Regions from separate parts of the Enterobacter pseudoroggenkampii genome, predicted to be linked through region 2. Evidence: predicted binding sites of a transcription regulator. Region 2 holds the regulator's gene; each other region holds the start of a gene.
The links. The regulator sigma-54, encoded in region 2, starts transcription at its own class of promoters, with help from an activator protein. The targets are predictions, from matches to a motif close to GTTGGCACANNTTTCGCTNT.
Positions count from the first base shown of each region.

Region 1: hycA (formate hydrogenlyase regulator HycA) is a predicted target of sigma-54. The motif match lies at 1,918-1,937, and genes of this name have one in related genera.
Region 3: norV (anaerobic nitric oxide reductase flavorubredoxin) is a predicted target of sigma-54. The motif match lies at 2,047-2,066, and genes of this name have one in related genera.
Region 4: glnA (glutamate--ammonia ligase) is a predicted target of sigma-54. The motif match lies at 1,909-1,928, and genes of this name have one in related genera.

Region 1 is NZ_JAPMLV010000004.1:196,634-201,006, forward strand. Features, by position in the region: gene hycC (formate hydrogenlyase subunit 3) at 1-695, opposite strand, end outside; gene OTG14_RS17945 (4Fe-4S dicluster domain-containing protein) at 692-1,300, opposite strand; gene hycA (formate hydrogenlyase regulator HycA) at 1,371-1,835, opposite strand; gene hypA (hydrogenase maturation nickel metallochaperone HypA) at 2,047-2,397, shown strand; gene hypB (hydrogenase nickel incorporation protein HypB) at 2,401-3,264, shown strand; gene OTG14_RS17965 (HypC/HybG/HupF family hydrogenase formation chaperone) at 3,255-3,527, shown strand; gene hypD (hydrogenase formation protein HypD) at 3,530-4,373, shown strand, end outside.
Region 2 is NZ_JAPMLV010000006.1:130,555-134,927, forward strand. Features, by position in the region: gene lptC (LPS export ABC transporter periplasmic protein LptC) at 1-322, shown strand, start outside; gene lptA (lipopolysaccharide ABC transporter substrate-binding protein LptA) at 291-845, shown strand; gene lptB (LPS export ABC transporter ATP-binding protein) at 852-1,577, shown strand; gene rpoN (RNA polymerase factor sigma-54) at 1,625-3,058, shown strand; gene hpf (ribosome hibernation promoting factor) at 3,081-3,368, shown strand; gene ptsN (PTS IIA-like nitrogen regulatory protein PtsN) at 3,451-3,942, shown strand; gene rapZ (RNase adapter RapZ) at 3,988-4,373, shown strand, end outside.
Region 3 is NZ_JAPMLV010000004.1:173,748-178,120, reverse strand. Features, by position in the region: gene norW (NADH:flavorubredoxin reductase NorW) at 1-555, opposite strand, end outside; gene norV (anaerobic nitric oxide reductase flavorubredoxin) at 552-2,000, opposite strand; gene norR (nitric oxide reductase transcriptional regulator NorR) at 2,187-3,701, shown strand; gene gutQ (arabinose-5-phosphate isomerase GutQ) at 3,698-4,373, opposite strand, start outside.
Region 4 is NZ_JAPMLV010000010.1:73,616-77,988, reverse strand. Features, by position in the region: gene glnL (nitrogen regulation protein NR(II)) at 1-243, opposite strand, end outside; gene glnA (glutamate--ammonia ligase) at 413-1,822, opposite strand; gene typA (ribosome-dependent GTPase TypA) at 2,201-4,024, shown strand; gene OTG14_RS23135 (peptidase domain-containing ABC transporter) at 4,181-4,373, opposite strand, start outside.

The DNA of each region.
Region 1 (4,373 bases), on a different contig from region 2:
ACCACCGAAAACAGCGCGGCGGCGGGCGCGGAGGCATTCGCATGCGCCTGCGGCACCCAGCCGTGCAGCGGGATGATGCCAGCGAGCAGGCCAAAGCCGATAACGCCCAGCAGCCAGACGTCATTCCCCAGCGGATGCCCGTTGAGCGCAGAGAAATCCAGCGTGCCAAAGCGTTGCCACACCAGCCAGCAGGCCAGCACCAGCAGCAGCGTCCCCAGGCGTCCCAGCGCAAACCACAGCTTGCCGGAGGCGCTGCAGCCCGTCAGGAACACGCCGAACAGCGCCATGATCTCCGCCATCACCACCAGCGCGCCGAGGTTGCTGGCGATAACGGTACAGACCGCCGTCGCCATCAGCAGATTAACCAGCAGGCCGTTGGCTTTAGCATGCGGGTGGCGGTGCCAGTCGATATTGAACAGGCTGATAAACAGCCCGCACAGGCCAAACGTCACCAGCCAGATGGCGTTCAGGGGCGTGATCTCAACGGTGTGCCGAATCAGCGGCATCACGGTTTCTGCGGACTGGCCGCCGAGCAGGACAACGCCGCCTGCCGCCAGCGTCATCAGGCTAGCTACCGCCCCGCCAATCCCGGCGATCGCGCCGCTCAGGGTTTTATGGAATGAGAAGATCAGCGCCAGAACAGCGGCGGCAGTAAAACAGGCTACCGCGCTGGTAATCATCATTGCCGCGTTCATTTCGCCCCCTCGTTAAGCGCCTGTAGCAGAGAAAGGTCGCCAAAATCACTGTTGATGGTCAGCTCGCGTTTGCGCTTGCTGGTACGGGCGATGTCGCGAATGTTAACCAGAATCAATGCTTTAGTCGGGCAGGTGCGCACGCAGGCCGGACCCTGCTCATCGAAGCTGCACAGGTCGCACTTCACCGCCACGGCACGGATGCCGGGCACCCAGTCCAGCAACGTGCTTACGCGTGCCGGAGCCGGTGGCGCAGGCGGGGCTTTTGGCGAGTTAGCGTTCGCCGGAATGTGCAGCGGACGGCTGCCGGAAAATTCAATCGCGCCGAACGGGCAGGCGATGCCGCACAGCTTGCAGCTTACGCACAGGCTTTCGTTCAGCTGGACAGCGCCATCAACGCGGGTGATGGCATTCACAGGGCAGACACCCGCGCAGGGGGCGTCTTCACAGTGATGGCAGAGCTGCGGGGCAGACTCTTTTTCATTACGCATGACGTGCAGGCGCGGCATGGACTGCAGCCCATACAGGCGATGCGTTTCCGAACACGCCGCCTCACAGGTTCGACAGCCAATACAGACCGTCGAGTCGGCAATTACAAAACGGTTCACCGGGTCATCCTCTGGTGATAGTCATTTTTGACGAAAAACTGTCTTGTCGACACTTCTCGACACGCAAGGGTCAGGCCACGTTCGCTGAGGCATTTCCGTCCATCAGCAGCTTCAGGTTGACCGGGAGATCGCGTTCAACGGCGGCGTACAGGCCGTTATAGACCGGCGCGATTTTTTCCAGATAGTGCTCCAGCACCTGCTGGCGATCGCGGTTGCTGACGTGGCCGTCCACCATGCCGTCGGCCATCAGCTGCGCCTTCGCAATACACTGTTTTTCGCCGTCTTTTGTCTCGAGGTGGTACTCGATGGTGTGGCTGTTGAAGTTATCTGCCAGGGTCACGTTGATCGTGAAATGGCCGAACAGGACAAAGCTCATATCCCCCTGTGCCGCGCAGCTCATCGCGTGGTGAAGACGCGCTTTCGAGAGGGTAATGCCCTGAACCAGCGAGTTGCAGTAAAGGTGCCACTGGTCCTGCAGCTGCTGATGACGCTGCGCGATGTAATCCGCTTTTTCGCTGATTTCCCAAATAGTCATAGAAGGTATCCGTTTAATGGAGATAGCGGCTGTTAAGCAGATTCCATGCCAGTTTTTATCTATATGATTTTTAATTGATTTAATTGCAAAACCGCTGTCAACGCCGCGGTGTCGACGTGTCATTTCGACAGCGTTGACATCGTCACGCCTTAACAAAAATCAAGCTGGCACCGTTATTGCATTCAATGGCGCAATTCACTGAGGAGGCGTCATGCACGAAATCACCCTCTGCCAGCGGGCTCTGGAACTTATCGAGCAGCAGGCAGTGCAAAACCACGCGAAACGCGTTACCGGCGTCTGGCTGAAGGTCGGGGCGTTTTCCTGCGTCGAGACCAGCGCCCTGAATTTCTGTTTTGAACTGGTGTGCCGCGGCACGCTGGCGGAAGGCTGCGAACTGCATATTGAAGAGCAGCAGGCGGAGTGCTGGTGCGAACAGTGCCAGCAGTACGTCACCCTGCTGTCATCAAAGGTTCAGCGCTGTCCGCAGTGTCAGAGCACCGGTCTTCGCATCGTGGCGGATGACGGCATGCAGATCCAACGTCTCGAAATCGAGAAGGAGTAAAGTATGTGTAGTACCTGCGGTTGCGCCGAAGGCAACCTGTATATAGAAGGGGATGAACATCGCCCCCATTCCGCGTTTCGCTCCGCGCCCTTTTCTCCTGCCCCACGACCTTCTGCGGCACTGACCGGTATCACCTTCGCTCCGCAGCGCTCCGAAGTGGGCGATCTGCATTACGGCCACGGGGAAGCGGGCACCCACGCGCCGGGTATCAGCCAGCGCCAGATGCTGGAAGTGGAAATCAACGTGCTGGACAAAAATAACCAGATCGCCGCCCGCAACCGCGCCCGCTTTGCCACCCGTAAACAGCTGGTGTTGAATCTGGTCTCCAGCCCCGGCTCCGGCAAAACCACGCTGTTAACGGAAACGCTCAAGCGCCTGAACGGGCGCGTCTCCTGCGCGGTGATTGAAGGCGACCAGCAAACCGTTAACGACGCGGCGCGTATTCGCGCAACCGGCACCCCGGCGATTCAGGTTAATACCGGCAAAGGCTGCCACCTGGATGCGCAGATGATTGCCGACGCCGCCCCGCGCCTGCCGCTGGCGGATGACGGCATTCTGTTTATTGAAAACGTCGGCAACCTGGTCTGCCCGGCGAGCTTCGACCTGGGCGAACGGCACAAGGTGGCGGTGCTTTCGGTGACCGAAGGCGAAGACAAACCGCTGAAGTACCCGCATATGTTTGCCGCCGCGTCCATCATGCTGCTGAACAAAGTCGACCTGCTGCCGTACCTGAATTTCGACGTGGATAAGTGCCTGGCGTATGCCCGTGAAGTGAATCCGGAGATTGAGATCCTGCTGGTCTCCGCCACGCGCGGTGACGGCATGGACAGTTGGCTACAGTGGCTGGAGAACGAGCGATGTGCATAGGCGTACCTGGGCAAATTTACGCCATCGACGGTAATCAGGCCAAAGTCGAGGTCTGCGGCATCCTGCGCGACGTGGACCTGACGCTGGTGGGCAACACAGATGAAACGGGCGCATCGCGTCTCGGCCAGTGGGTGCTGGTGCACGTGGGGTTCGCAATGAGCGTGATTAACGAAGCGGAAGCCCGCGACACGCTGGATGCGTTGCAGAACATGTTTGACGTGGAGCCTGACGTGGGCGCGCTGCTGTACGGCGAGGAGCGGTAATCATGCGTTACGTTGATGAATACCGCGCGCCGGAGCAGGTGCTGCAGCTTATCGGCCACCTGAAAACGCGCGCAGCGCTGCTGGACTTCACGACAGAAAGACCGCTGCGGATCATGGAGGTGTGCGGCGGGCACACGCACGCCATCTTCAAATTTGGCCTCGACCAGCTGCTGCCGGAGAACATCGAGTTTATCCACGGCCCCGGCTGCCCGGTCTGCGTGCTGCCGATGGGGCGCATCGACAGCTGTATTGAAATTGCCAGCCAGCCCGACGTCATTTTCTGCACCTTTGGCGACGCGATGCGCGTGCCGGGGAAAAACGGCTCGCTGCTGCAGGCAAAAGCGCGCGGTGCGGACGTGCGGATCGTCTATTCGCCGATGGATGCCCTGACGCTGGCAGAGAATAATCCCGCGCGTAAGGTGGTGTTCTTTGGCCTGGGGTTTGAAACCACCATGCCCGCCACCGCCATCACGCTGCAGCAGGCAAAAGCGCGCGGCGTCGATAACTTTTTCTTCTTCTGCCAGCACATTACGCTTATCCCCACCCTGCGCAGCCTGCTGGAAGAGCCGGGAAACGGCATTGACGCCTTTCTGGCACCGGGGCATGTCAGCATGGTGATTGGCACAGACGCCTACGGTTTTATCGCTGAACAGTACAATCGTCCGTTAGTGGTCGCTGGTTTCGAACCACTTGATCTACTGCAAGGTGTCACCATGCTGGTTGAGCAGAAAATAGCGGCCCTGAGTGCAGTGGAAAACCAGTACCGGCGCGTGGTGCCGGATGCGGGAAATGAACGGGCACAGCAGGCGATAGCCGACGTGTTTAGCGTTGAGGGCGACAGCGAAT
Region 2 (4,373 bases):
ATTTGATAAGGACAAAGTGCCGACGTGGTCAATTAAGTCAGATCGGGCAAAACTGACAAATGACCGTATGCTTTATCTGTATGGCCACGTTGAAGTCAACGCCCTGACCGCTGACTCGCAGCTACGAAAAATTACGACGGATAATGCCCAGATCAACCTGGTAACCCAGGACGTGACGTCGCAGGATCTGGTCACACTGTATGGCACAACATTTAATTCCAGCGGTTTGAGAATGCGCGGGAACTTACGCAGCAAAAACGCCGAGCTGATTGAAAAGGTTAGAACCTCCTATGAAATTCAAAACAAACAAACTCAGCCTTAAAGTAATTATCGCCAGCGCGATGCTGGCGACCAGTCTCCCCGCGCTTGCTGTAACGGGCGATACCGACCAACCGATCCATATCGAGTCCGATACCCAGTCTCTCGATATGCAGGGCAACGTCGTCACCTTCACGGGTAACGTCGTCATGACTCAGGGCACCATCAAAATTAACGCGGACAAAGTGGTCGTGACCCGTCCGGGTGGCGAGCAAGGCAAAGAGATCATTGATGGTTACGGTAACCCGGCCACCTTCTACCAGATGCAGGACAACGGCAAGCCGGTGAAAGGTCACGCTACGCACATGCACTATGAGCTGGCGAAGGACCTGGTCATCCTGACCGGTAATGCGTACCTGGAACAGCTGGACAGCAACATTACCGGCGACCAGATTACCTATCTGGTGAAAGAGCAAAAAATGCAGGCCTCCAGCGAGAAAGGCAAACGCGTCACCACCGTACTGGTTCCGTCGCAGCTGCAGGACAAAGGCAAAGGCCAGGCCCCGGCACAGAAGAAGAGTAACTAATTCGTTATGGCAACATTAACTGCAAAAAATCTCGCGAAGGCCTATAAGGGCCGCCGTGTCGTAGAAGATGTCAGTCTGACCGTCAACTCCGGCGAAATTGTAGGGCTGCTTGGCCCTAACGGTGCGGGTAAAACCACCACTTTCTACATGGTCGTTGGCATTGTGCCGCGCGATGCCGGCAACATTGTCATTGACGATGAAGACATCAGTCTTCTGCCGCTGCACGCGCGCGCACGTCGCGGGATCGGCTACCTGCCGCAGGAAGCCTCCATTTTCCGTCGTCTTAGCGTTTACGATAACCTGATGGCGGTCCTGCAAATTCGTAACGATCTGACCAGCGAACAGCGTCAGGATCGTGCCAACGAGCTGATGGAAGAGTTCCACATTGAGCATCTGCGCGACAGCCTCGGTCAGGCTCTCTCCGGGGGCGAACGCCGCCGCGTTGAGATTGCCCGTGCGCTGGCCGCAAACCCGAAGTTTATCCTTCTGGATGAACCGTTTGCGGGCGTTGACCCAATCTCGGTTATCGACATTAAACGTATCATTGAACACCTGCGTGACAGCGGGCTTGGCGTACTGATCACCGACCACAACGTCCGTGAAACGCTGGCCGTGTGTGAACGCGCGTATATTGTGAGCCAGGGCAATCTGATCGCCCACGGTACGCCACAGCAGATCCTCGAAGACGATCATGTTAAGCGCGTCTATCTTGGGGAAGACTTCAGACTCTGATAGGGTAGAGGTAACGTAACGCCGAACCGGAGAAAAATGCTCTGAACATGAAGCAAGGTTTGCAATTAAGGCTCAGCCAACAACTGGCGATGACGCCGCAGCTACAGCAGGCAATTCGCCTGTTGCAACTGTCCACGTTAGAACTTCAGCAGGAGCTCCAGCAGGCGCTGGACAGCAACCCCCTGCTGGAACAAACCGATCTTCATGACGAGGTAGATACCCAGCAATCGCAGGATACAGAAGCGCTCGACACCGCGGATGCACTCGAACAAAAAGAGATGCCGGACGAGCTTCCGCTGGATGCCAGCTGGGATGAAATCTACACCGCCGGAACCCCTTCCGGTACGCGTGCAGACTACCAGGATGATGAGCTACCGGTCTACCAGGGCGAAACCACCCAGTCACTGCAGGATTACCTGATGTGGCAGGTGGAACTCACACCCTTCTCCGATACCGACCGCGCGATTGCCACCTCAATTGTCGATGCCGTTGACGACACTGGCTATTTGACCGTCACGCTGGACGATATTCTGGAAAGCATGGGCGACGACGAGATAGAGCTTGAGGAAGTTGAAGCCGTTCTGAAGCGCATCCAGCGTTTCGATCCGGTAGGCGTGGCCGCAAAAGATCTGCGCGACTGCCTGCTGATCCAGCTTTCTCAGTTCAGCAAAGAGACGCCGTGGCTCGACGAGGCGCGCTTAATCATCAGCGATCATCTGGATCTGTTGGCTAACCACGATTTCCGCTCCCTGATGCGCGTCACGCGCCTGAAGGAAGAGGTGCTGAAAGAAGCGGTGAATCTGATCCAGTCGCTCGATCCGCGCCCGGGACAGTCGATCCAGACCAGCGAGCCCGAGTACGTCATCCCGGATGTGCTGGTCAGAAAACACAATGGCCGCTGGGTCGTTGAACTGAATTCAGACAGCATCCCTCGCCTGCAAATCAACCAGCAGTATGCCTCCATGTGCACCAGCGTGCGTAACGACTCCGACAATCAATATATTCGTAGCAATTTGCAGGAAGCGCGATGGCTGATCAAAAGTCTGGAGAGCCGAAATGATACGCTGCTACGCGTCAGCCGCTGTATTGTCGAACAGCAGCAGGCGTTCTTTGAGCAGGGCGAAGAGTATATGAAACCGATGGTACTGGCGGATATCGCCCAGGCCGTCGAAATGCATGAATCAACCATTTCCCGTGTCACCACGCAGAAGTATCTGCACAGTCCACGCGGTATTTTTGAGCTTAAGTATTTCTTCTCCAGCCATGTGAATACCGAGGGCGGCGGCGAAGCGTCGTCAACGGCCATTCGTGCCCTGGTGAAGAAGTTGATCGCCGCGGAGAACCCCGCGAAGCCACTAAGCGACAGTAAGTTAACCACCATGCTGTCCGATCAGGGTATTATGGTGGCACGTCGTACTGTTGCGAAGTATCGAGAGTCTTTATCCATTCCGCCGTCCAACCAGCGTAAACAGCTGGTCTGACACAACCGATAAGGAAGACACTATGCAGCTCAACATCACTGGACAAAACGTCGAAATTACTGAGGCTTTACGCGACTTTGTGAACGCGAAGTTTGCAAAACTCGAGCAGTATTTCGAAAGGATCAATCAGGTCTATATTGTGTTGAAAGTGGAGAAAGTGACTCATATCTCGGATGCCACCCTGCATGTTAACGGGGGTGAACTGCATGCCAGTGCGGAAGGGCAAGACATGTACGCTGCTATCGACGGCTTGATTGATAAGCTTGCACGACAGCTCAATAAACATAAAGATAAACTGAAACAACACTAATTGTCCGGGCAGTTAACGGGTGCAGGACGGCCTGTTGTGAAACACAACAGGCCATTTGTACAGTTAGCGCTTAGGTGAAATTATGATGAACAACGATTCCGCTCTTCAACTGAGCAATGTCCTTAACCAGGAATGTACCCGCAGTGCGGTTCACTGCCAGAGCAAAAAACGTGCGCTGGAGATCATCAGTGAACTGGCCGCAAAACAGCTGGGCCTGCCGCCGCAGGTGGTATTCGAAGCGATTCTGACCCGTGAAAAAATGGGCAGTACCGGTATCGGCAACGGCATCGCGATACCGCACGGCAAACTGGAAGAGGATACTCTGCGTGCCGTTGGTGTGTTTGTGCAACTTGAAACACCCATCGCCTTCGATGCCATTGATAACCAGCCCGTCGATCTCCTCTTCGCGCTGCTGGTGCCTGCCGACCAGACGAAAACCCATCTGCATACGCTGTCGCTGGTCGCAAAACGTCTGGCCGATAAAACCATTTGCCGTCGGCTGCGCTCGGCCCAAAGTGATGAAGAGCTCTATCAGATTATCACTGAAGCAGAAGGCAATCAGGATGATGCATAACCAGGAGATGGCCTTCACATCTGTTGTCCTGAGGAGAAACGGAACATGGTGCTGATGATTGTCAGTGGCCGTTCAGGGTCGGGGAAATCCGTTGCTCTGCGCGCGCTGGAAGACATGGGTTTTTACTGCGTAGATAACCTGCCGGTCGTGTTATTGCCCGACCTGGCCCGCACGCTTGCGGAGAGACAAACCTCTGCCGCCGTCAGTATCGACGTCCGTAACATGCCTGAATCGCCAGAGATCTTCGAACAGGCCATGAGCAACCTGCCTGATGCGTTCTCGCCTCAGTTGCTGTTCCTTGATGCAGACCGCAATACGCTGATCCGTCGCTACAGCGATACCCGTCGTTTGCACCCGCTTTCCAGTAAGAACCTCTCTCTGGAGAGCGCTATCGATGAAGAGAGCGACCTGCTGGAGCCGCTGCGTTCTCG
Region 3 (4,373 bases), on a different contig from region 2:
TACTTCTGCGGGCATCAGCGCCGACAGAATGCTCGCCGCATGGTCGACCAGGGTCACCGATTTGCCCGCCCGGCAGAAATCCATCGCCAGCTCGGTGCCGATCAGTCCGCCGCCGACAATCATCACGCGCTTTGCGTCGCGAAGCGCCGTTTCGCTGGCCTGATACGCCTGCTGGCTGTTGAGGGTGAGCATCAGCTCGCGGCCCTCAATCGGCGGCACGAAAGCAGAGGCACCCGTGGCCAGCACCAGCCTGTCGTACTGCCAGGTCTTCTCTTTTGCTTTCACCACGTGTGCGGCGGCGTCGATATCGGTGACCCAGGTGTACGGAAACAGACGCAGGTTGAACTGTTCCGCGAACTCCCCCGCCGTCTGGCGGGTGAGTTCTTGGGCGCGCTGATTCTGGCTAATAACGTGGCTTAAATCAGGTTTGTTGTACTCGTCCATGCTGTCGGCGGCAATCACCGTCAGCGGCACGCTGGCATCCTGCTTGCGGATGTTTTTCACCAGCTGACGGGCGGCAAAGCCCGAGCCGATGATGACGATACCGTTGCTCATTTTGCCTCCGTACCCAGTTCGTCAAAGACGTCCTTACCGAGGGAACATTCCGGGCAGAGGAAATTGTCCGGCACGTCGCGCCACGGCGTGCCCGGGGCAACATCCTGCAGCGGTTCGCCCAGGTCAGGATCGTAAATCCACTGGCAGACGCTGCACTGCATGCGCGGGCCGAGATCGGCGGCTGCCGCGGCGGCACAGGCGCAGGCTTCCTGCTGTTCGGGTGCTTTTGCCGCCACTTCCGGCAGCGGAGCGAGCGCCCACTGACGGGCAATGTCGCGACCGTGCTGGCGACAGATCTCCAGGGCGTCGATATCCGGGCGCCACTTGGCCTTCAGGCTCATGGACATCTCAAAGCCCGCATCCTGTAAGCGGGTGGAGAGACGGTCTACCGCGCCGCCGCTCCAGCCGTGGGAGCCAAAGGCGCTGGCGCGCTTGTTGCGAAAGCGCAGGCCGGTCATCTCTTCTACCAGACCGGCAATTTTCGGCATCATCACGTTGTTCATGGTGGAGGTGCCCACCAGCACGCCCTTAGAGCGGAACACGTTGGTTAACACCTCATTCTTATCGCTGCGCGCCACATTGAAGATTTTCACCGCCACGTTCGGGTCCACTTCGTTGATGCCCTGGGCAATGGCGTCCGCCATCATGCGGGTGTTGTTGGACATGGTGTCGTAGAAAATAGTGATGCGGTCTTCCTGATAGTCCGCCGCCCACTTCAGGTACAGCTCGACGATCTGGGTGGGGTTTTCACGCCACACCACGCCGTGGGAGGTGGCAATCATCTCCACCGGCAGGTTGAAGCCGAGGATTTCGGTGATTTTCGGCGTGACCAGGCGGCTGAACGGCGTCAGGATGTTGGCATAGTACCGCTGGCACTGCTCGAACAGCTCTGTCTGATCCACTTCGTCATTAAACAAACGTTCGTCGCAGTAGTGCTGGCCGAAGGCGTCGTTGCTGAACAGCACCGCGTCACCGGTCATGTAGGTCATCATGCTGTCCGGCCAGTGCAGCATCGGGGTTTCCACGAAGATCAGCTGCTTGCCATTACCGATATCCAGCGCGTCGCCGGTTTTCACGGTGTGGAAGTTCCACTCCGGATGGTGGTGGTGGCCGTTGATCGAGTCGATGGCGTTGGTGGTGCAGTAGACAGGTGTGTTCGGGATGTAAGACATCAGCTCGGTCAGCGCGCCGGCGTGATCTTCTTCCGCGTGGTTGATGATGATGTAATCGATGGTGTCGAGATCGATTTCGCTGCGCAGGTTCTGCACGAACTCGCGGCTGAACTTGTGATCGACGGTATCGATCAGCACGTTTTTTCCTTCGCGGATGAGATAGCTGTTGTAGCTGCTGCCGCGCAGCGTTTTGTATTCCGTCCCGTGGAAATCGCGCACTTCCCAGTCACGTTGACCGACCCAATGAATGTTATTTTTAACCAGAATAGACATAGCAACCTCTACATGATACAGCATTTTCAAATAAGATGGTTTGCTTATATCAAGTTGCGTGCCAACTTTTATTTTATTGATTTTACTTAATTAATTTTTTTATGATCCGTAATGGGTAGTCATTATGACTATTCAAAACAGTGTCACTATGACAACATGCATTGTCAAAATGACAGCGAGGCAGACATGAGCTTTTCCGTAGACGTGCTGGCGAAGATCGCCATTGAGCTGCAAACCGGTATCGGCCATCAGGATCGCTTTCAGCGGCTGATCTCCACGCTGCGCCACGTGCTGGCGTGCGACGCCTCGGCGCTGCTGCGCTACGAAGGACGACAGTTTATTCCCCTGGCGATCGACGGCCTGGCGAAGGATGTGCTCGGACGGCGCTTTACCCTTGAAGGCCATCCGCGTCTGGAAACTATCGCCCGCGCGGGTGACGTGGTGCGCTTCCCGGCGGACAGCGACTTGCCCGATCCGTACGACGGGCTTATTCCCGGACAGGAGAGTCTGAAGGTACACGCCTGTATCGGCCTGCCGCTGTTTGCTGGGCAGAATCTGATTGGCGCGCTGACCCTCGACGGCCTGTCGCCGGTCCAGTTCGACACCTTTAGCGATGAAGAACTGCGCCTGATTGCGGCGCTGGCCGCCGGGGCGCTTAACAACGCGCTGCTGATTGAACAGCTGGAGAGCCAGAATATTCTTCCCGGCAGCCCGGCGGCGTTTGAGCAGATAACGCACACAGAGATGATTGGCCTCTCGCCGGGCATGGCGCAGCTCAAAAAAGAGATTGAGATTGTTGCCGCCTCAGATTTGAACGTGCTGATCTTCGGCGAAACCGGCACCGGTAAGGAGCTGGTGGCGAAATCCATTCACGAAGCCTCGCCGCGCGCGATTAACCCGCTGGTGTACCTCAACTGCGCCGCGCTGCCGGAGAGCGTGGCGGAAAGCGAGCTGTTTGGTCACGTTAAGGGAGCGTTTACCGGGGCCATCAGCAACCGCAGCGGCAAGTTTGAAATGGCCGATAACGGCACGCTGTTTCTGGATGAGATTGGTGAGCTTTCCCTTTCGTTACAGGCCAAGCTGCTGCGCGTGTTGCAGTACGGCGACATCCAGCGCGTGGGGGATGATCGCAGTCACAGAGTGGACGTTCGCGTGCTGGCGGCGACCAACCGTGACCTGCGTGAAGCGGTGCTGGCCGGGCAGTTCCGCGCCGACCTGTTCCACCGCCTGAGCGTGTTCCCACTTACCGTGCCGCCGCTGCGCGAGCGCGGGGACGACGTGGTGCTGCTGGCGGGCTATTTCTGCGAGCAGTGCCGTCTCCGGATGGGGCTTTCCCGCGTGGTGCTGAGCCCGGGAGCGAGGGCGCATCTGTTGAGCTACGGCTGGCCGGGCAACGTGCGCGAGCTGGAGCATGCGATCCACCGTGCGGTGGTGCTGGCGCGGGCGACGCGTTCGGGTGACGAAGTGGTGATCCACGCGCGCCATTTTGCGCTGCAGGATGAAACCACACCGGCTGTCGTGCAGGCGGCGCCAGAGATAGCGAATGAAAATCTGCGTGAAGCCACGGAGGCGTTTCAGCGTCAGAGGATTACCCGCGCGCTGGAGCAGAATAACCGTAACTGGGCGGCGTGCGCCCGGACGCTGGAGATGGACGTCGCCAACCTGCACCGGCTGGCGAAGCGTCTCGGACTGAAGGGTTAGATAATCCCGGCCTGATAGAAGTCCTGCAGGTTGATGGCACCGCACAGTCTGCCGGCGTCATCCACCACCGGCGCGGCGGTGATTTTGCGCTTCATCAGCACCTCTTTGGCTTCAATGGCGCGGCTCTCGGCGTTCAGCGTCAGCCCGCCCTGTGTCATAGCGTCCGACACTTTGGTTTCCAGCTTGCCGCCGCCCACCAGCCAGCGGCGCAGGTCGCCGTCGGTGAACACGCCTTTGACGTACCCGTCGTCATCGCACACCGCTACCAGCCCCAGGCCGGTGCGGCTCAGCTCTAGCATCGCGTCCATGACGCTGGTATCGAGTTTGACCTGCGGAATAGCATCGTCGGTGCGCATCAGGTGGTGAACCTTGTTGAGCAGGCGTGCGCCGAGCGCCCCCGCCGGATGCGAACGGGCGAAATCTTCTTCGTTAAAGCCGCGCGCCTGCATTACCGCCATCGCCAGCGCGTCGCCCATCATCAGCGTGTTAACGGTGCTGGAGGTCGGGGCGAGGTGCATCGGACAGGCTTCACGCTCAACGGAAATATCCAGCGTCGCTTTGGCGGCCAGCGCCAGCGGCGAGCGGGATTTCCCGGTCATCGCCAGCAGGGCGACCGATTTTTCCTGCAGGCGCGGAATAATCAGGTCCAGCTCTTTGGCCGAACCGGAGTAG
Region 4 (4,373 bases), on a different contig from region 2:
CACTTCGTTATCGGTAAACCCCTGGCCAGCCTGCAAACTTTCCTGCATCAGGCCAATATTCAGCGAAAAATAGCTCAGGAGTTCAGGAAGCGGGGTGCCGAACAGTTTACGTGCGCTTTGGGCGAGCAGCTGCTGCGCCGCCGGGTTGGCGTAATGAACGGCCAGCTCGTCATCGACCAGCAAAATGCTGTTAATCAAAGAATTGAGGATCTGCCCAGCATCGGGCAGCGTGCCAGTTGCCATTCAGCAGTCTCCTGGAGTTGTTGCACTGTTTTAGTGCAGTATAGCGTTTTCGGCGTAAATAGCGCGTGAGATCAGGTTGTTGGTGGAGAAAAAAGCCCATCCGGAGATGGGCTAAAAGTTTCCACGGCAACTACCCCCGGCGCTTGTCACGCCGGGTAAAACAACTTTATTAAACGCTGTAGTACAGCTCGAACTCAACCGGGTGTGGCGTCATACGCACACGGTCGTTCTCTTCAATACGCAGGGCGATGTAAGCGTCAATCGCTTCATCAGTGAACACACCACCCGCAGTCAGGAACTCGCGGTCTGCGTCCAGCGCCTGCAGGGCTTCTTCCAGAGAGCCAGCAACCTGTGGGATCTCTTTCGCTTCTTCTGGCGGCAGGTCGTACAGGTTTTTGTCCATCGCTTCGCCCGGGTGGATCTTATTCTTAATACCGTCCAGACCGGCCATCAGCAGTGCTGCGAAGCACAGGTATGGGTTAGCCGCTGGATCCGGGAAGCGCACTTCGATACGACGTGCTTTAGGAGACGCCACCACCGGAATACGGATAGAAGCAGAACGGTTACGTGCAGAGTAGGCCAGCATCACTGGCGCTTCGTAGCCCGGGACCAGACGCTTGTAGGAGTTAGTGGTTGGGTTCGCCAGGGCGTTGATCGCTTTAGCGTGTTTGATAACACCACCGATGTAGTGCAGCGCCTGCTCGGACAGACCGGCATATTTGTCGCCAGAGAACAGGTTGGTACCGTTCTTGGACAGAGACATGTGGCAGTGCATACCGGAACCGTTATCGCCAAACATTGGTTTTGGCATGAAGGTCGCGGTTTTACCGAAACGGTGCGCAACGTTGTGCACAACGTATTTGTAAATCTGAATCTCATCCGCTTTCTTGGTCATGGTGTTAAAGCGGGTAGCGATTTCGTTCTGGCCAGCAGTCGCCACTTCGTGGTGGTGCGCTTCAACAACCAGGCCCATCTCTTCCATGATCATACACATGGTAGAACGGATGTCCTGTGAAGAATCGACCGGAGGAACCGGGAAGTAACCGCCTTTCACGCCAGGACGGTGACCTTTGTTACCACCTTCGTATTTGGTGGAAGAGTTCCATGCACCTTCGATGTCATCGATAGCCACGTGGGAACCAGAAATTGAAGCGCCGAAACGGATGTCGTCAAACAGGAAGAACTCTGGCTCTGGTCCGAACAGAACGGTGTCTGCGATGCCGGTAGAACGCAGGTACTCTTCAGCACGTTTTGCGATAGAACGTGGGTCACGGTCGTAGCCCTGCAGCGTGCCTGGCTCGAGGATGTCGCAACGGATGATCAGGGTTGGTTCTTCGAAGAACGGGTCAATGAGCGCAGTGGTCGCGTCCGGCATCAGAACCATGTCGGATTCGTTAATGCCTTTCCAGCCACCAATGGAGGAGCCGTCAAACATTTTGCCTTCTTCGAAGAATTCGGCGTTCACCTGATGAGCAGGGATTGTGACGTGCTGTTCTTTACCTTTGGTATCGGTGAAGCGCAGATCAACAAACTTCACTTCATGTTCGTTCAGCATCGTCAAAACGTGTTCAGCGGACATACTTAACTCTCCAGATTGGTCATTGTCGTCGTGGTAACGAGGTCTTCAATTTCTGTTTGTACTGGCTGGTGCCATGTATTTTTTATAAAGCGAAATCTGTGCCAACTTTTAAAACACCCCAAAAAGGCGTTATCATGCGCACCATAGTGCAAAAGGGCTGCACCACGATGGATTTGTTGCACCAGTATAGTGCTTCAATGTGAACATTGAGCACCATATTGGTGCAATTTACGTTAAAGAGCCCTTTTACCGCTCCGTGAAAGCGATCACAAAGCATCCCTGCATGACTTGTTTGCGGGGGATGTTTGTGATCCTGTTTTGTAGTGCGATTAATCCGTGTACAATAACGCGCTATTTCTAAATGCCTGAGGCAAAGTTGTGATCGAAAATTTGCGTAACATCGCCATCATCGCGCACGTAGACCATGGTAAAACTACCCTGGTTGACAAGCTGCTGCAGCAATCCGGTACGTTTGATGCGCGTGCCGAAACCCAAGAACGCGTGATGGACTCCAACGATTTGGAGAAAGAGCGTGGGATTACCATCCTCGCGAAAAACACCGCGATTAAATGGAATGACTACCGTATCAACATCGTTGATACCCCAGGGCACGCCGACTTCGGTGGTGAAGTTGAACGTGTAATGTCCATGGTAGACTCCGTTCTGCTGGTCGTTGACGCAATGGATGGCCCAATGCCACAGACGCGCTTCGTGACCAAAAAAGCTTTTGCCCATGGTCTGAAGCCAATCGTTGTTATCAACAAAGTTGACCGCCCTGGCGCGCGTCCTGACTGGGTTGTTGACCAGGTCTTCGACCTGTTCGTTAACCTCGACGCGACCGACGAGCAGCTGGACTTCCCTATCGTTTACGCCTCTGCGCTGAACGGTATCGCAGGTCTGGACCACGAAGACATGGCTGAAGACATGACCCCGCTGTATCAGGCGATTGTTGACCGTGTTCCTGCGCCAAACGTCGATCTTGACGGTACCCTGCAGATGCAGATCTCTCAGCTCGACTACAACAACTACGTTGGCGTAATCGGCATTGGTCGTATCAAGCGCGGTAAAGTGAAGCCTAACCAGCAGGTTACTATCATCGATAGTGAAGGCAAAACCCGTAACGGTAAAGTTGGTAAAGTGCTGACTCACCTGGGTCTTGAGCGTATCGAGAGCGACATCGCTGAAGCGGGCGACATTATCGCTATCACCGGTCTGGGTGAACTGAACATCTCCGACACCATCTGCGATCCGCAGAACGTCGAAGCGCTGCCAGCCCTGTCCGTTGATGAACCAACCGTATCCATGTTCTTCAACGTCAACACCTCTCCGTTCTGTGGTAAAGAAGGTAAGTTCGTTACCTCTCGTCAGATCCTTGACCGCCTGAACAAAGAGCTGGTGCACAACGTTGCGCTGCGCGTTGAAGAAACCGAAGACGCTGATGCATTCCGCGTTTCGGGTCGTGGTGAGCTGCACCTGTCTGTTCTGATCGAAAACATGCGTCGTGAAGGTTTCGAAATGGCGGTTTCCCGTCCGAAAGTAATCTTCCGCGAAATCGACGGCCGTAAACAAGAGCCGTTCGAAAACGTGACGCTGGACGTTGAAGAGCAGCACCAGGGTTCTGTGATGCAGGCTCTGGGTGAGCGTAAAGGCGACCTGAAAAACATGAATCCAGATGGCAAAGGCCGCGTACGTCTCGACTACGTGATCCCAAGCCGTGGCCTGATCGGCTTCCGTTCAGAGTTCATGACCATGACCTCTGGTACCGGCCTGCTGTACTCCACCTTCAGCCACTACGACGACGTTCGTCCGGGCGAAGTGGGCCAGCGTAACAACGGCGTACTGATCTCCAACGGTCAGGGTAAAGCGGTTGCGTTTGCGCTGTTCGGTCTGCAGGATCGCGGTAAGCTGTTCCTGGGTCACGGTGCTGAAGTTTATGAAGGCCAGATCATCGGTATTCACAGTCGTTCTAACGACCTGACCGTAAACTGCCTGACCGGTAAGAAACTGACCAACATGCGTGCGTCCGGTACTGACGAAGCAACGGTTCTGGTTCCACCGATCAAGATGACTCTGGAGCAGGCTCTGGAATTCATCGATGATGACGAACTGGTAGAAGTGACTCCACAGTCAATTCGTATCCGTAAACGTCACCTGACCGAGAACGATCGTAAACGTGCTATGCGCGGTGCGAAAGAAGACTAATACGGTCAATCTATAGGCCGGGTAAGCGCACGCGCCACCCGGCAGGTAAAAAGCCGCTGATCCCTCAGCGGCTTTTTTATTCGATGATCGCCAGAATTCTTCATTACCCGGGGACGTTATGTCCCAACGCTATCTTTTTCCTGCGAAATTCACGGATTAGGGTAACTCTGCTCCATTTATCACGAACACCCGATCTGCCGATGAAATCGTGGTTTCGCGATGCGCGATAATAATCCTCGTAATGTTCATCGCCTGTATAGACTGATTGACCTGACTTTCACTGGTTTTATCAAGGTGGCTGGTCGCCTCGTCCATGAATAAAATACCCGGTTTACGGTATAATGCCCGG